DNA from 3 places in the Limnospira sp. genome. Region 2 is predicted to be linked to each of the others. Evidence: riboswitches for the same ligand, from Rfam matches in the RefSeq annotation. Region 2 holds a riboswitch; each other region holds the start of a gene.

Region 1 (4,698 bases), on a different contig from region 2:
TAATGGAAATCAGGAACATCAGGTACATGACTACCAAAAAAATGGGTATACCCCAGGCGCGACTGAGGACTACCTGATCAATGTGATCGGAAACGTGCTGTTGTACTAGGTCCGATCGCTGTGTGATACCCTGTAACATCTGATGAATCCAGCTATAGCGCGCATCAGCAATCAATAAGTCGATATCTTCTCCCAGGGTTTGGTGTATGCGGTGGCGGTGGGTGGCAATTTGCTTAACGACATCTTGATTAACCAAACTTTGGCGATCGTCATATTGCAATAAACTGAGACTTTGCCAACGATAGTCTGGGGGTAAGTAGTTATATTGTTGGGCTATAGATTCGGTAATTTCATTGAGGGCGGCTTCGATAAGGGCTGGATAGGCGACTTTAGCTTGGGGGCGGTCTGCCATAAGTATGGCATCTCGGACAATTTCCCGCAGTTGTTCTACCCCTCGCCCAGAACTAGCACTCATGGGAATTACCGGACAGCCTAAGCGATCGCCTAATTGTTGGGCATCAATGGTAATTTGCCGCTGCTGGGCTATATCTATCATATTCAGGGCGATCGCGATCGGCAAACCCATTTCCAGCAGTTGGGTGGTTAGATACAGATTTCGCTCTAGGTTGGACGCATCTACGATATTGATAATTAAGGTGGCTTCACCCGATAGTAAATAGTCTCGCGCTACCTGTTCATCTAATCCAGTGCTGGCATCTTCCACGTCCAGAGAGTAAACCCCTGGCAGGTCAATCACCTTGATGGCCTGGTTTTGATAACGATAGCTTCCCTCTTTCCTTTCTACGGTAACTCCGGGCCAGTTACCTACCCGCTGATTACTACCAGTTAAAGCATTAAATAGGGTCGTTTTCCCACAGTTAGGGTTTCCCACCAAAGCAATACAGGACATCGCAGCCTTATTATCGGTTTGGCGGTTCAGTTCCATAGACTGACTCACAATTTTGTTCCTCCTTTAGGATGGGTTGATCAATGCCACCTGGAGGGCATCTGCTTCGTCTTTGCGTAAACTCAGGTTAAATCCCCTGACCTCAATTTGGGTTGGGTCTCCTAAAGGTGCGTGGCGTTTGACTGTAAATTCCACCCCTGGAGTTAATCCCATGGCTAATAATTTCCGTTTGTAGCTACGGGCGGCGGGGTCATAACCAACCACCCGCAACCGAGAACCGATCGCCGCATGGCGCAACTGCACAACATTAGTCTTATTCATTGATGAGAGTTTCCTTTTCGACTGGGTGAGGTTTTCTGTGGCGACCTGAATATTCTCAGCCATATCTGCCCCCAGTCCTAAGCGATGGTCGCCTAGGGCGATAATCACTGATCCACTGGTTGTGGAACTAATGACATTTAATTCTACACCTGGCATTAACCCCATCCCCATTAGACGGGTATTGCCTCCGGCACAATTGAGAGCAACTATATATAAGCGATCGCCTACCTTCGCCTCGGACAAAGCAAAGGTTCCCGGAATTGATGATTCGCCCACTACAACCAATGATTCTGGTGATTCACTTATGGTGCGAGCATGACCAGTGTTGTCTTTGAGGTAAGTAAATCCTGACCAGCTTGAGCCACCATCAAAGCCGTTCACGGATACATCGGCACAGTAGTTATCATTGTCCATAATCTATTGGCTCTCTGTTGAGCTAATTGAGAATTAATTTTAATTAATACCATGTAACTAAGTAAAAATCCCATTGTTAATAAATTTTTAATAAACCCCCTTGTTTGGAAAAAGCACAAAATTATACTACAAAAATTAATTTTGTCAACCCCTTGCAATATTTGTTTGCAGTGTGTTACATTTGTTTACAAGAAGTCAGAGAGGCAAAAATACTATGGTTCGTGGACAAATTATGGAAGAAGGTGGACGCGCAAATGTTTACGCGATCGAACCCCAAGTATATGTAGAGGAAGCGCAACAATTCGGTTTCAACAAATACGCAGAGAAACTCAACGGACGACTAGCTATGATCGGGTTTATATCCGCCCTAGCCTTAGAAGCATTAACCGGACATGGTGTAATTGGCTGGTTAACTAGCCTGTAAAACCCAGATTTTGTCAACCTATAATTCAGTAGCATTTCGGAGACTTGTATGAAAACAGATTTTAACTTTCCTAACAAATACTTAATCGGACCTGTAATCTTTCGACCGGACTTTAACAGTACCTCAGAAGTAATTACAGCTAACCAAGCCTGGTCTTTATTCTTCACAGGTGGTCAGGAAGACAAAGCCCTTGGTTATAATGCAGAATACGGCAGGTTTTTTACAAATTTACTGATGGCGATCGCCGTTAGTGGCGCTATTGGGGCTTTGATTTTCACTAACTTAGTCTAAGTCATCAAATTTACCTATCTCTCCCTATTCACTAATAACAAACCGTCCCTGTTTAGAAATAAGCAGGGACTTTTTTGGTTTTTCCCCGAATTCGCCCAACCTGTGATAAGATATTCCCGATATCGGTTCTAAGGGAAATCAGCCCTTAGAGGAAAGGGGGAAAGTCCGGTGTAAGTCCGGCGCTGTCCCGCGACTGTGATGGGACTCTGTTAGTCTCTCAGTCAGAATGCCCGCCGATAAGTAACCTATTGTTGATTCATCTGCGAGGTATGGATGATGGTTGATTTAGTATTTTCACAATCTAAATATCATAGCGATCGCCCATCTAAACTCTAGGAAAATCTCAACATTTATAGATAGCAAATCGCTATAATTTCGGAGGAGTCAAAAAACCGTGCATAAAATTCCTGTAACCATTATCACCGGATTTTTAGGGGCTGGAAAAACCACCCTGATCCGCCATTTACTGCAAAATAACCAAGGTCGTCGGATCGCGGTATTAGTCAATGAATTTGGCGAAGTAGGTATTGATGGCGAAATCCTCAAATCTTGCCAAGTTTGTGACGAAGAAGAAACGGAAACTAATATCATCGAATTAGCGAATGGTTGTCTGTGTTGCACCGTCCAGGAAGAGTTTTTGCCGACTATGCAAGAACTACTTAAACGCCAAGATGCGATTGATTCGATATTAATAGAAACCTCTGGTTTGGCTTTACCAAAGCCACTGGTTCAAGCCTTCCGATGGCCGGAAATTCGCACGAAAGCGACGGTAGATGGTGTGATTACGGTAGTTGATAGTGAAGCCCTAGCCAATGGTCAACTGGTGGGAGATTTAGAGGCTTTAGAAAAGCAGCGTCAAGCGGATGAAACTTTGGAACATGAAACACCAATCGAGGAGTTATTTGAAGACCAGTTAGCTTGTGCTGATTTGGTACTTTTGACGAAAGGCGATCGCATTGATCGAGAGTCTCAAAACCGGGTTCAACAATGGCTAAAACAGGAGTTAACCCCAGGAGTGCAGGTGGTTTCCTGTCAGCAAGGGAAAATTTACCCTGACATATTATTAGGCTTTAATGCAGCGGTAGAAGACCATCTGGACAGTCGCCCTAGTCACCATGACCAGGAAGAAGAACACGAACACGATGATGATATCAATGCTGTGCATTTAGTCTTAGATCCAGTTAAGGACTCCGCCAGTTTAGTTAATCAATTAAAAGCGATCGCCCAGCAGTGGGAAATCTACCGCATCAAAGGTTTTATAGCCGTAGCAAATAAACCCATGCGGATGGTAGTTCAAGGAGTCGGAAACCGATTTGATACCTTCTTCGATCGCCCCTGGAAAGCCGACGAACCTCGCCAAACTCAACTGGTGTTTATTGGTCGTAGTCTTAATCAAGAACAAATAGCCACTTCTTTGCAGTCAGAAACCATGGCGTTAAACAGGTAGAAATCTTATCAATTTTGGTGATTTTAATAATGCGATCGTCCTTATTTAAACAGTAGTAAAATTCACAGCGTCGCCAAAATAGCCCCAATACAACCACACTTTACGCTACTTTCCGTCTCGTCTCCATCCCACCTTCTCCTCCTAATACCATATTGCGTCCCCCAGGTATTCCCCATCTAGTTCACTCTCTAAGTCATGATAGGTTTACCTTTGGATACCCACATTTGATCAATGGTTCGCAAATTCTGACAGAAAAACTGTTTAATCATCTATGGTTCAAAAACGAACAATTGAGGAATTGCATCAGTCAGCATCTTTATTCTAGCCAAAGTTTTTGGTTCAACAACAACTCGAACAGAGTATTATCCCGGTGCTGATTGAAACCCAACAGCAGTTTCTCTCAATTCTAGCCTTGGAATTAGAAAATCCCCTAGATATATTTACCACTTTAGAAATATCAAAGCTCTCTGCTAATTTATTCCTCAAACACCTTCTGATCTTAGCAGATTTTGGAGGTGAAAAACTACAACGTTTAAATCAAGAGTTTGATTTATTGTTCCCCGATGGAGAATTAGAGTATATTTGGAACAACACTCAATTTTGTTATCGTTTTCAGGTGTTACCCATATCAGGAATATTATCAAACCAAAAACTCAACGTTTCCAGCCAGAAATTACTGTTAAGGAAACAAACTCTGTCTGAAGTTTATAAAGATATTATTGTCGTCCTCCTGTTTGCTGGAGATTCAACAAATCCTAAAATTTCTGGCATTTTTAAGACTTGGGGATGTCAGATTGGACAATTAATGGGTAAGTATGATGAACTTTCCGAGTTTATACGCCAGCGTTATATTTATCTAAGCCGTATTACCGCAGGAGCTAAAAGTAATGATTT
Region 2 (4,698 bases):
GGGAACACTAAACCCACCTTTTGGCGCAATTGATTCAACCATCGCCGTTTATATTGTAGCGGTTGACCTCGCCAACTAATCACCCCGGACTGAGGACGATATAACCCATTAGCTAATCGAAATAAGGTAGTTTTTCCGCAGCCATTACGTCCAATGACAGCATAACGCTGATATCTACCAAATTGACAAGTGATATTTTCCAGAGTTGGCTGCTGACTACCGGGGTAAGTATACTGAACATTATCAAATTCTAGTAACTCAAATTCCGATGACATACAACCATCCAATAATCACCAATAATAGTAGACAACCACAACATCCTTCCCAGGTATATCGAGGGTTGGATTGATGGCGAGAAACCGACCAAACCCGCAACTCTCCGTTAAACCCCCGCGCGGTTAATCCTAAACAAATTTGTCGATAATTTTCTAGGGTTTGTTGGAGTAGTTGACTGGTGACAATTCCTAAACTGCGGATTGTAGTTTTCCAGTCACCATAACCGATACGAACCTGTTGAGCGATTAATAATTGACTAGCGGTTTCAGTTAACATAAAAATAAACCGATACATTAACATTAATAGTTCTGTGATTAAACTGGGACAGCCAATCTTACGGAAAATTCTAATGATTTCGACGAAGGGGGTAGTGAGTAAAAGAAAATACATACAGGAGCTTAAAACTAGGGAGCGAGTTAGTAGAAAACCAGCTTGTTGCATTCCTTGATTACTGAAATATATCAAGATATTACCTAGGTTAAATTCCCAGATAATATCAGTTTTAATTAATTCAATATTAGCTGAATTAACCACCCCCAATAGTAAGGCGGGAATGCTAGTTAACCAAAAACTGAAGGGGATGGCTTGCAATTTCAGATAAATTCCTAGGGGAATTTTAGCGTAAATCACGACCCAAATTGTCACCCAAATGGTGATCAATATTTGCAGGAGGGGGGGAGCCGCCAAACTGAGACAAAACAGGATGGCGGCAAAGGCTAACTTATGTTCTGAGGGTAAATACCTTAACCGATTGGTATAGGCGATCGCATCAATTTGATGGTACATTTAGGATGAGCGATTTTTGCCTTGTTTACGGCCTTTATATAAGCCAATCACATAGCCGACGATACCCGCACCAATAGCAGCTTGAGAAACAAATAACAGGCTCTCAATTTCGCCACTGGGAACTTCTAAGATAGGTTCAAACCAGGGTTGATAATTGGGTTGAATTTCGCCGATGAGATTTTCGGCTTGTTCATCGGCTCCCTCATAATCTCCTCGGATAAAAATTAGCGGCGTTACCGATAAAATAACGACAGCTAAAATCATCCACAAATTGCCATTTTTTACAGGTTTATCAGAAGTTGGTGTCATGATTTTACTTAGCTATTAGCTTTCCCAATTTTCAAGGTTTGCAGTTCTTCTGAGGCGTAGGACTCTAACCAATTCCAAACTACCAGCGTTAATAGTCCCTCACTAATTGATAGGGGAATTTGAGTGACTGCAAAAATCCCCGCAAATTTGATAAAGGAAGCCATAACCCCCCCAGAAGCAGCCGGAAAAGCTACGGCTAACTGTATGGAGGTAATTAAATAAGTGGCTAAACTTCCCAAGGCTGCTGCGAAGAAAATACCTAACTTTTGTTGGTTAAATTGGCAGAATAGTTGATAAATGCCATAGGCAACCCAAGGGCCGACAATCGCCATAGAAAATACATTAGCTCCCAAGGTAGTTAAACCGCCGTGAGCGAGTAATACGGCTTGGAAAAGTAGGACTAAACTGCCTAAAACTGTCATCACTGACGGTCCGAATAAAACCACTCCTAATCCGGTTCCGGTGGGGTGAGAACAACTCCCTGTAACTGAGGGGATTTTTAGAGCTGACAGGACAAACGTAAAGGCTCCTGCTAGGGCAATTAATAGCTTTAGTTCGGGGTTGTTTCGGGTAATTTTGGTGAGTTTTTGAAAACCAATAACCCAGAAAGGGATGATTAACACCCACCAAAAAATTGCCCAGGTAATAGGTAAAAAACCTTCCATAATGTGCATTGCTTGAGCTGGAGTGGCTGCACCTATTACCAAATAAAATGTTAACCCAATCATGGCGATTAGGTGTATCATTCGATGATTTTTGCTCATCTGTACCTCGCAGATTTGTGAGTGAGAAATAACTATAGGCGGGCATCCTGACTCACAGATGGGGTGGACAAATTAGCCGGAAATCTGATTACAGTTGCGGGACAGCGCCGGATTTACACCGAACTTTCCCCATTACTCCTAGTGGCTGTTCCCCACTAGAACCTATAGTTGGCGCTATTGTATCATGTGTAGGTCAACAGTGAACCAAGCTGGCAAATATTTAATTAAGTTTGCTCTCGCCTGGCCCAATATTGTTGGACGGCTTGGACGTTATACCAATTTAAAAAAATCCGAGAAATTTCTAAGGCTAATTGAGGCTGACCACGATTAATTAACCACTGTAAAAAATGCGCCATGGTCCTTTCATTGAGTTGACCTCTTAGGGATAAAATGCCCCAGAGTATCCGATGCAAAATGGTCATTTGAATCATCATTTTGACTGACCAGGTAGGATGTTTTTGATAGAAAACTACCCCCATTCTGCCTCTTTGTTTTTCTTTTTCAATTAGGGCGGGTATTTGGTCTAAGTTAAAGGGGGGATGCCAATGATATCCGACGGCGGCGGGGCATTTGATTAATTTTAAGCCTAATTTTTTTAGCCTAACTCCTAGTTCCAGGTCTTCCCAACCATAAAGCTGAAATTTAGGGTCAAATAATCCGGCTTCGATTAGCCAATGGCGGGCGATCGCCACATTTCCGGTGGCAAAATAAGCGGCAGAAAAATCGGTGATTTTATAGGGTTCTGTGGTGGGATTTTCAAAATTGCAGGTATTCACAACTCGACCATAGGTAAAGATGCGATCGCTTTTTTGAGAGTTGGCAATTAAGGCGGTAGCGTGAGCGGCAAGAAAGCTATCAGTTACCACCAAATCACTATCGATAAAAACAATCAGATCTCCCCTCGCCTGTTCAACTCCCAAATTTCGCGCCGCCGCTGGTCCCTGGTGGTCTTGCTGGTAGATGCGAAGATGGGGAAATTCGAGGGTGTTAGTTCCCAACCATTCCACAGTCCCATCAGTGGAACCATCATCGACTAACACCACCTCATAGCCAGTCACGGCGGCGCTATAGGTTTGATTTTCCAATGCTCTCAGACACTTCTGTAAAATCGGCAAACGGTTATAGGTAGGGATAACAACGCTAAAAAACATATATTTTCTGGGACAGTTGGCGATGCTCTGCAACTATAACCTAATTGTTACAGCCTTACTTTTCAATGGTGGCGATTGGGGTGATAATGAAATGTTTGTTGATCTAGGAGCTTTGGTAGATTATGGGTCGCGCTGAAAAAGCTGTACTTGCCTACTCTGGTGGTGTAGATACCTCTGTCTGTATTCCTTATCTCAAAAATGAGTTTGGGGTAGCTGAAGTAATTACTGTGGCGGTTGACTTGGGACAAGGTGATGAACTAGGACCAGTGAAACAAAAGGCCCTCGACTCTGGCGCGAGTGAGTCTTTAGTGATTGATGTACAACAGCGATTTGTACAGGAGTTTGCTTTTCCGGCTATTCAAGCTAATGCTTTGTATGAGAACCGCTACCCCCTGGCTACGGCTTTAGCACGTCCTTTGATTGCTCAGGTTTTGGTGGAAGTTGCCGAAAAATACGGAGCAGATGCGATCGCTCACGGTTGCACGGGAAAAGGCAATGATCAGGTCCGCTTTGATGTCTCTATCGGCGCTCTCAACCCTAATATTAAGATTTTAGCTCCGGCTAGGGAATGGGGTATGAGTCGGGAAGAGACGATCGCTTATGGGGAAAAATTTGGCATTTCCTTCCCCGTTAAAAAGTCTTCCCCCTACAGTCTCGATCGCAACTTGCTTGGTATGGCGATCGAAGCTGGACCTCTGGAAGACCCCTGGGTTGAACCCCCAGAGGATGTCTATGGGATGACTAAAGCGATCGCTGATACTCCTGACCAGCCAGAATATTTAGAAATTGGCTTTCAATCTGGCATTCCTGTTAGCCTCAATGGGGAAGCACTCAACGGCGTTGACCTCATCTCTCGCTTAAATGCGATCGCCGGAAACCACGGTATCGGACGCATTGATATGATCGAGAATCGTTTGGTAGGTATTAAATCTCGGGAAGTTTACGAATCCCCTGCCATGGTTGTACTCATTCAGGCTCACCGAGATCTTGAAAGTCTGGTTCTCACTTCTGATGTCACCCGCTATAAACGCGGTATTGAGGAAACCTATAGCCAAATTGTCTATAATGGCCTCTGGTTTAGTCCCCTCAAAGGTGCGATCGATGCCTTTATCAAACAAACTCAAGAACGGGTCAGCGGCACTGTACGGGTCAAACTGTTTAAAGGCAATTGCAACATTGTCGGTCGCCAGTCTGACAAATCCCTCTACAGCCTTGACCTGGCTACTTACGGTTCTGAAGATGTATTTGACCACAAAGCCGCCGAAGGATTTATCTATGTTTGGGGTCTTCCCACTCGCGTTTGGTCCGAAAAAATCAGAGAGTAAGATTTAATTGTCAATTATTGGGGCGGGTTCTACAGTTAAGTCAGCACCCCCGGCTGAAGCACGGGGGCTTCGTGCCCCCCGCTTTCA
Region 3 (4,698 bases), on a different contig from region 2:
GTATTTATTTGGCTCCTTCACAATTTGAGGCTGGTTTTACTTCTTTTGTGCATACTGAGGAAGATATTGATCAAACTCTGGCGGCGGCGCGGGAAGTTTTATCTGGTCTGTAGATAATTCTGACAGTCAAGAACTGGGTTTTTTATGGAATTGATGGTTAAGTCTGTCTGGAATTCCCATAGAAAACCTGGTTTTTGCTGGGGTTTATCGGGCTAATCTTAACCTATTAATTTGGATGAGTAATTACTGTAAAAAAATCTTGATTTTGGGAGGAACGGCGGAAGCGACAGCCCTATATGATAGGGTTCAAACTATGGCGAATATAGAGGCGATCGCTTCTTTTGCGGGTCGCACTCAACAGCCAGTTACCCCGAAAGACCCGGCGGCTTTTCGGATTGGGGGTTTTGGCGGTGTTCAGGGTTTAATCGACTATTTAAAACAACAAAAAATTGATATTTTAATTGATGTTACCCACCCCTTTGCTGCCCAAATTTCTGACCATGCGGCTATAGCAGCTAATGAATGTGGAATTAAACGGTTAATGGTTGTCCGTCCGGCTTGGGAAAAAGTCCCCGGCGATAACTGGGTTGAGGTGGATAGTCACTCACAGGCTACTATGGTTTTATCAGGGTTAGCTGAACGGGTATTTTTAACTATTGGTCGTCAGGAACTTTCCGCCTATGCTGAACTAAAAGATATCTGGTTTTTAATGCGGATGATTGACCCACCTCAGCCGAATTTACCTATACCTAGGGGGGAATTATTGTTACAAAGGGGGCCGTTTTCGGTGGTAGATGAACTGTCAATTTTACGGGAATATCAACTGGGTGCAATTGTTAGTAAAAATAGCGGCGGTGATGCTACCTACGCCAAAATTGTGGCGGCGCGAGAGTTGAAATTACCTGTGGTTATGGTGCAACGTCCTCCCATTCCTATGGGGGAAACAGTGGCTGATATTGAGTCGGCGATCGCTTGGTTACACCAACAATAAACCGCCTTTTTAGTTATGGTTTCAGCACTGACCATTGAGTGACAGTAGCTAAGGGTTTCCAGCCTAAAAAATTGCCAATGGCTGCAGTTCTTTCAATGCCAATTCGGGTAAGTTCCCCCCCTAATTTATTATGCCATTGTAACAGAAGTAACTCACTCTCAACTGTGACTGTATTAGCCACTAGACGACCTCCCGATCGCAATTTTTTCCAACAGGTTTCTAATAGACCTGGGGTGGTAATACCACCACCAATAAAAATGGCATCAGGGGAAGGTAAATTAATTAATGATTCGGGTGCTTTTCCGGCTATTATTTGCAGGTCTGGAGTCCCTAAAGCTGTGGCATTATCAGCAATATATTCTAAGCGTCTGGGATGCTGTTCTATGGCGATACTTTGACAACGGCGATCACTTCTCATCCACTCAATACCAATGGACCCACAACCTGCACCGACATCCCATAAAAGTTGTCCCGGTAGGGGAGATAATCGACTGAGAGTAATCGCTCGGACCTCCTGTTTAGTTAACTGTCCGTCGTGGTGGTAGGCGCTGTCAGGAAGTCCCGGGAAACTAGGGGAAAAGTTAACGGGATTAGAACTAATACACTCTACGGCGATCGCATTTAAATCAGCCACTTCGTCAACATCCCAAGAGGAAGCGATACCCGAAATTTGTCTCTCTTTTTTGCCTCCCAAATGTTCCAACACCACGATTAAACTATCACCAAATCCTTGATGTGTTAGGAGTTCAGCCACGGCGGCGGGAGTGCGACGATTAGCACTTAAAATTAACAGACGCGCACCCCCATAAATTACCCGATTTAATAAAGCCAGGGGACGACCACATAAACTCAGGGTTTCTACATCGGTTACAGACCAACCCAAACGACTACAAATTAGGCTAAATGTAGAGGGAGAAGGAATTATAGTAATTTCCTCAAGGGGTAGGCGACGGGTAAGGGTAACGCCAATACCATACCACATCGGATCGCCACTAGCTAAAACACAGACGGGTTGACCACGGCGGCGGATAATTTCTGCGATCGACTCATCCAGAGGAGAAGTCCAGAGGAGTTTTTCTCGTTTATCCTCCGGGGGTAACATTGCTAAATGACGTTGACCACCGACAACTACTGAAGCCATAGATAAAAGCGATCGCGCCGTGGCGCTTAACCCTTCTAACCCATCTTCCCCAATTCCTACAATTGATAACCATTTGTGGGAAAAATCCCTGCTGACCATGATTTATAGTTAAAATACCAGTATTCATGATATAGTATTTGGGCTTGTCGTTGGGAAAGTTCGGTGAGATTCCGACACTGTGCCGCAACTGTAATACAATTTTCTGAGTCAGAATGCCAACTACAAGTTATTGATGAGTTGTCAAAATCAGCTAATTTTGCGGCTCATTCTCTGCGTCGCATGGAGAAACAAATCACCATGAATTGGTTAGTTAAAGCAAATGTTTGTCCGGGTCTATTTTATGGAACCCACGCCCAGGATGGTTTTTTAATCCGCATTCGGACTCCGGGCGGATTAATTAATAGTAAACAGGGTAAATTATTGGGTTATTTATTAACGGAGTGGGGAGGGACGCTACAAGTAACTAATCGCGCTAATTTACAAATTCGGGGAGTGCAAAAACCACCAACTAGCGCCGTTTTTGAGATGCTGAAAAAATTAAATTTAGCTGCTCAACATCCCCACATAGACCACCTACGCAATATTATGGGTAGTCCGACGGCGGGAATTGATAGCCAGGAGTTAATTGATACTAGTCCCCTGATTAAAGCCCTGGATAATCTGATTCAAAATCACCCGTTAATTGGCGAACTTAGTCCTAAGTTTAGCATCGGAGTTGATGGGGGGGGGACTGTGGGAATTGGTATCCGTTCTCCGGTGGCTTGGGAACATCGATATAATGAGATTCAGCTTAATGCGATCTCGGTAGATGATGGGAATAATAGCATTAATTTTCAGTTGGCGATCGCCGGAGATAAAAAGCTATATAATACCCAACTTGTCATCACGCCAGAACAATGTTTATCTGTAGTCGCTACCCTTATTAATGTCTATGGGGAGTATGTCCGAAACAACCCCTTAGATACCGGGAAAAAGCCTCGGATGAAACAGCTAATTGACCATCTAGGATTAGATACATATATCCAGCAAGTCAACAGCCAACTAACCCAGCCCTTGCCGATATTGTCCGCTGAACCTACCCCCAGCCAACCCTATCATCATTTAGGAATTTATCCCCAAAAAAACGCCGAATTGTGTTATATTGGGATATCATTACACCTAGGACAAATTAATGCACAACAATGGTTAGGATTAGTAGAACTTTCAGAAACCTTTGGTAATGCCGAGTTAAGATTAACCCCTTGGCAAACAATTATAATGCCAGATATTCCCCATCAACAAATCAGCCAATTATTGCCGAAACTATCTTTATTAGGCTTCGCGGAAATTGAGTCAAATCAAGTGGCGATCGCTGCTTGTGGTGGTAAGCCTGGCTGTGCCGCATCACTTACCCACACTCAAACTCACGCTTCCCAATTAGCAGAATATCTCCACCAGCGATTAAATTTAGATACTCCTATTAATATTCATGTAACTGGTTGCCCTAAATTTTGCGCTCAACCCAGTCCCGCAGAAATCACCCTTTTAGGGCATACAATTAATCAAAATGGGAAAACTATCGAAGGCTACCAAGTGTATCTTGGGGATGGTGAACAATCCTTAAAACAAAAAATTTTTGAGGGAGTATTTACCGAAATACCCGAATTTTTAGCCAATTTTTTGACCCAAAATCGCCCACTTAATTAATCACTAATTACCTGCAAATTTGCTGATGATAGACTACCTGCGTGACGGCAACCAAATATATCAGAAATCCTTTGGAATAATTCGGGATGAAACCAACTTTCAAGGTTTATCAGATGATTTATCTCATGTAGCAGTTAGGTTAATTCATGCCTGCGGAATGACGGATATTATCGGAGATTTACAAGCCTCAGAAAATGCCGTTAAAGTCGGACGGGAGGCACTACAACAGGGAAAAGCCATCTTTTGTGATGCCATGATGGTGGCTAGGGGAATTACTAAAAAACGCTTACCTAAAAATAACCCGATTATTTGTACCCTAAATCATCCAGATGTCCCTAATATCGCTCGCCAGATTGATAATACTCGGTCGGCGGCAGCATTGGAGTTATGGGGGGATAATTTACAAGGCGCAGTGGTAGCCATTGGTAATGCACCGACTGCCCTCTTTCACCTGCTGGAAATGTTGGATGATGGTTTAGTGAAACCTGCACTGATTTTAGGGTTTCCGGTCGGCTTTGTCGGCGCGGCAGAGTCGAAACTTGAATTGGCATCTAATAGCCGTGGTATTCCATTTATGACACTCCATGGGCGGCGCGGTGGGAGTGCGATCGCAGCGGCGGCAGTAAATGCGTTAGCAAAGGAAAATGAATTATGACTAAATTAGGGCGACTTTATGGGTTGGGAATTGGTCCGGGAGATCCGGAATTACTAACTTTAAAAGCACATCGTATTTTAACAACTGTTCCCGTCATTGCCTATCCCAGTTTGGAAAATGGCAAGGTTTTAGCTAGGGCGATCGTCGCCGATTTTATCTCCCCTGATCAGATCGAAATTCCTATCCCCCTACCCTTTAGTGTGCAGCGATCGTCACAGCCTTATT

The links. A riboswitch is a leader RNA that binds a small molecule or an ion and turns the genes downstream of it on or off. The one in region 2 is predicted to bind cobalamin.
Region 1: linked by a shared signal. The riboswitch ahead of cobW (cobalamin biosynthesis protein CobW) and the one ahead of ACTIE0_RS18590 (energy-coupling factor ABC transporter permease) in region 2 are both predicted to bind cobalamin.
Region 3: linked by a shared signal. The riboswitch ahead of cobG (precorrin-3B synthase) and the one ahead of ACTIE0_RS18590 (energy-coupling factor ABC transporter permease) in region 2 are both predicted to bind cobalamin.

The regions. Positions count from the first base shown of each region.
Region 1 covers NZ_JBIMLI010000013.1:37,278-41,975, forward strand. The annotation lists gene feoB (Fe(2+) transporter permease subunit FeoB) at 1-946, opposite strand, end outside; gene ACTIE0_RS04120 (ferrous iron transport protein A) at 974-1,642, opposite strand; gene ACTIE0_RS04125 (chlorophyll a/b-binding protein) at 1,857-2,066, shown strand; gene ACTIE0_RS04130 (hypothetical protein) at 2,115-2,357, shown strand; cobalamin riboswitch at 2,464-2,609, shown strand; gene cobW (cobalamin biosynthesis protein CobW) at 2,752-3,804, shown strand; gene ACTIE0_RS04140 (DpnII family type II restriction endonuclease) at 4,139-4,698, shown strand, end outside.
Region 2 covers NZ_JBIMLI010000127.1:27-4,724, reverse strand. The annotation lists gene ACTIE0_RS18605 (energy-coupling factor ABC transporter ATP-binding protein) at 1-275, opposite strand, end outside; gene cbiQ (cobalt ECF transporter T component CbiQ) at 259-1,062, opposite strand; gene ACTIE0_RS18595 (energy-coupling factor ABC transporter substrate-binding protein) at 1,063-1,371, opposite strand; gene ACTIE0_RS18590 (energy-coupling factor ABC transporter permease) at 1,380-2,135, opposite strand; cobalamin riboswitch at 2,156-2,316, opposite strand; gene ACTIE0_RS18585 (glycosyltransferase family 2 protein) at 2,360-3,286, opposite strand; gene ACTIE0_RS18580 (argininosuccinate synthase) at 3,409-4,611, shown strand.
Region 3 covers NZ_JBIMLI010000004.1:50,938-55,635, reverse strand. The annotation lists gene hemL (glutamate-1-semialdehyde 2,1-aminomutase) at 1-113, shown strand, start outside; gene ACTIE0_RS01530 (cobalt-precorrin-6A reductase) at 236-991, shown strand; gene ACTIE0_RS01525 (bifunctional cobalt-precorrin-7 (C(5))-methyltransferase/cobalt-precorrin-6B (C(15))-methyltransferase) at 1,005-2,231, opposite strand; adenosylcobalamin-variant (AdoCbl-variant) riboswitch at 2,275-2,358, shown strand; gene cobG (precorrin-3B synthase) at 2,370-3,818, shown strand; gene ACTIE0_RS01515 (precorrin-8X methylmutase) at 3,844-4,473, shown strand; gene cobI (precorrin-2 C(20)-methyltransferase) at 4,470-4,698, shown strand, end outside.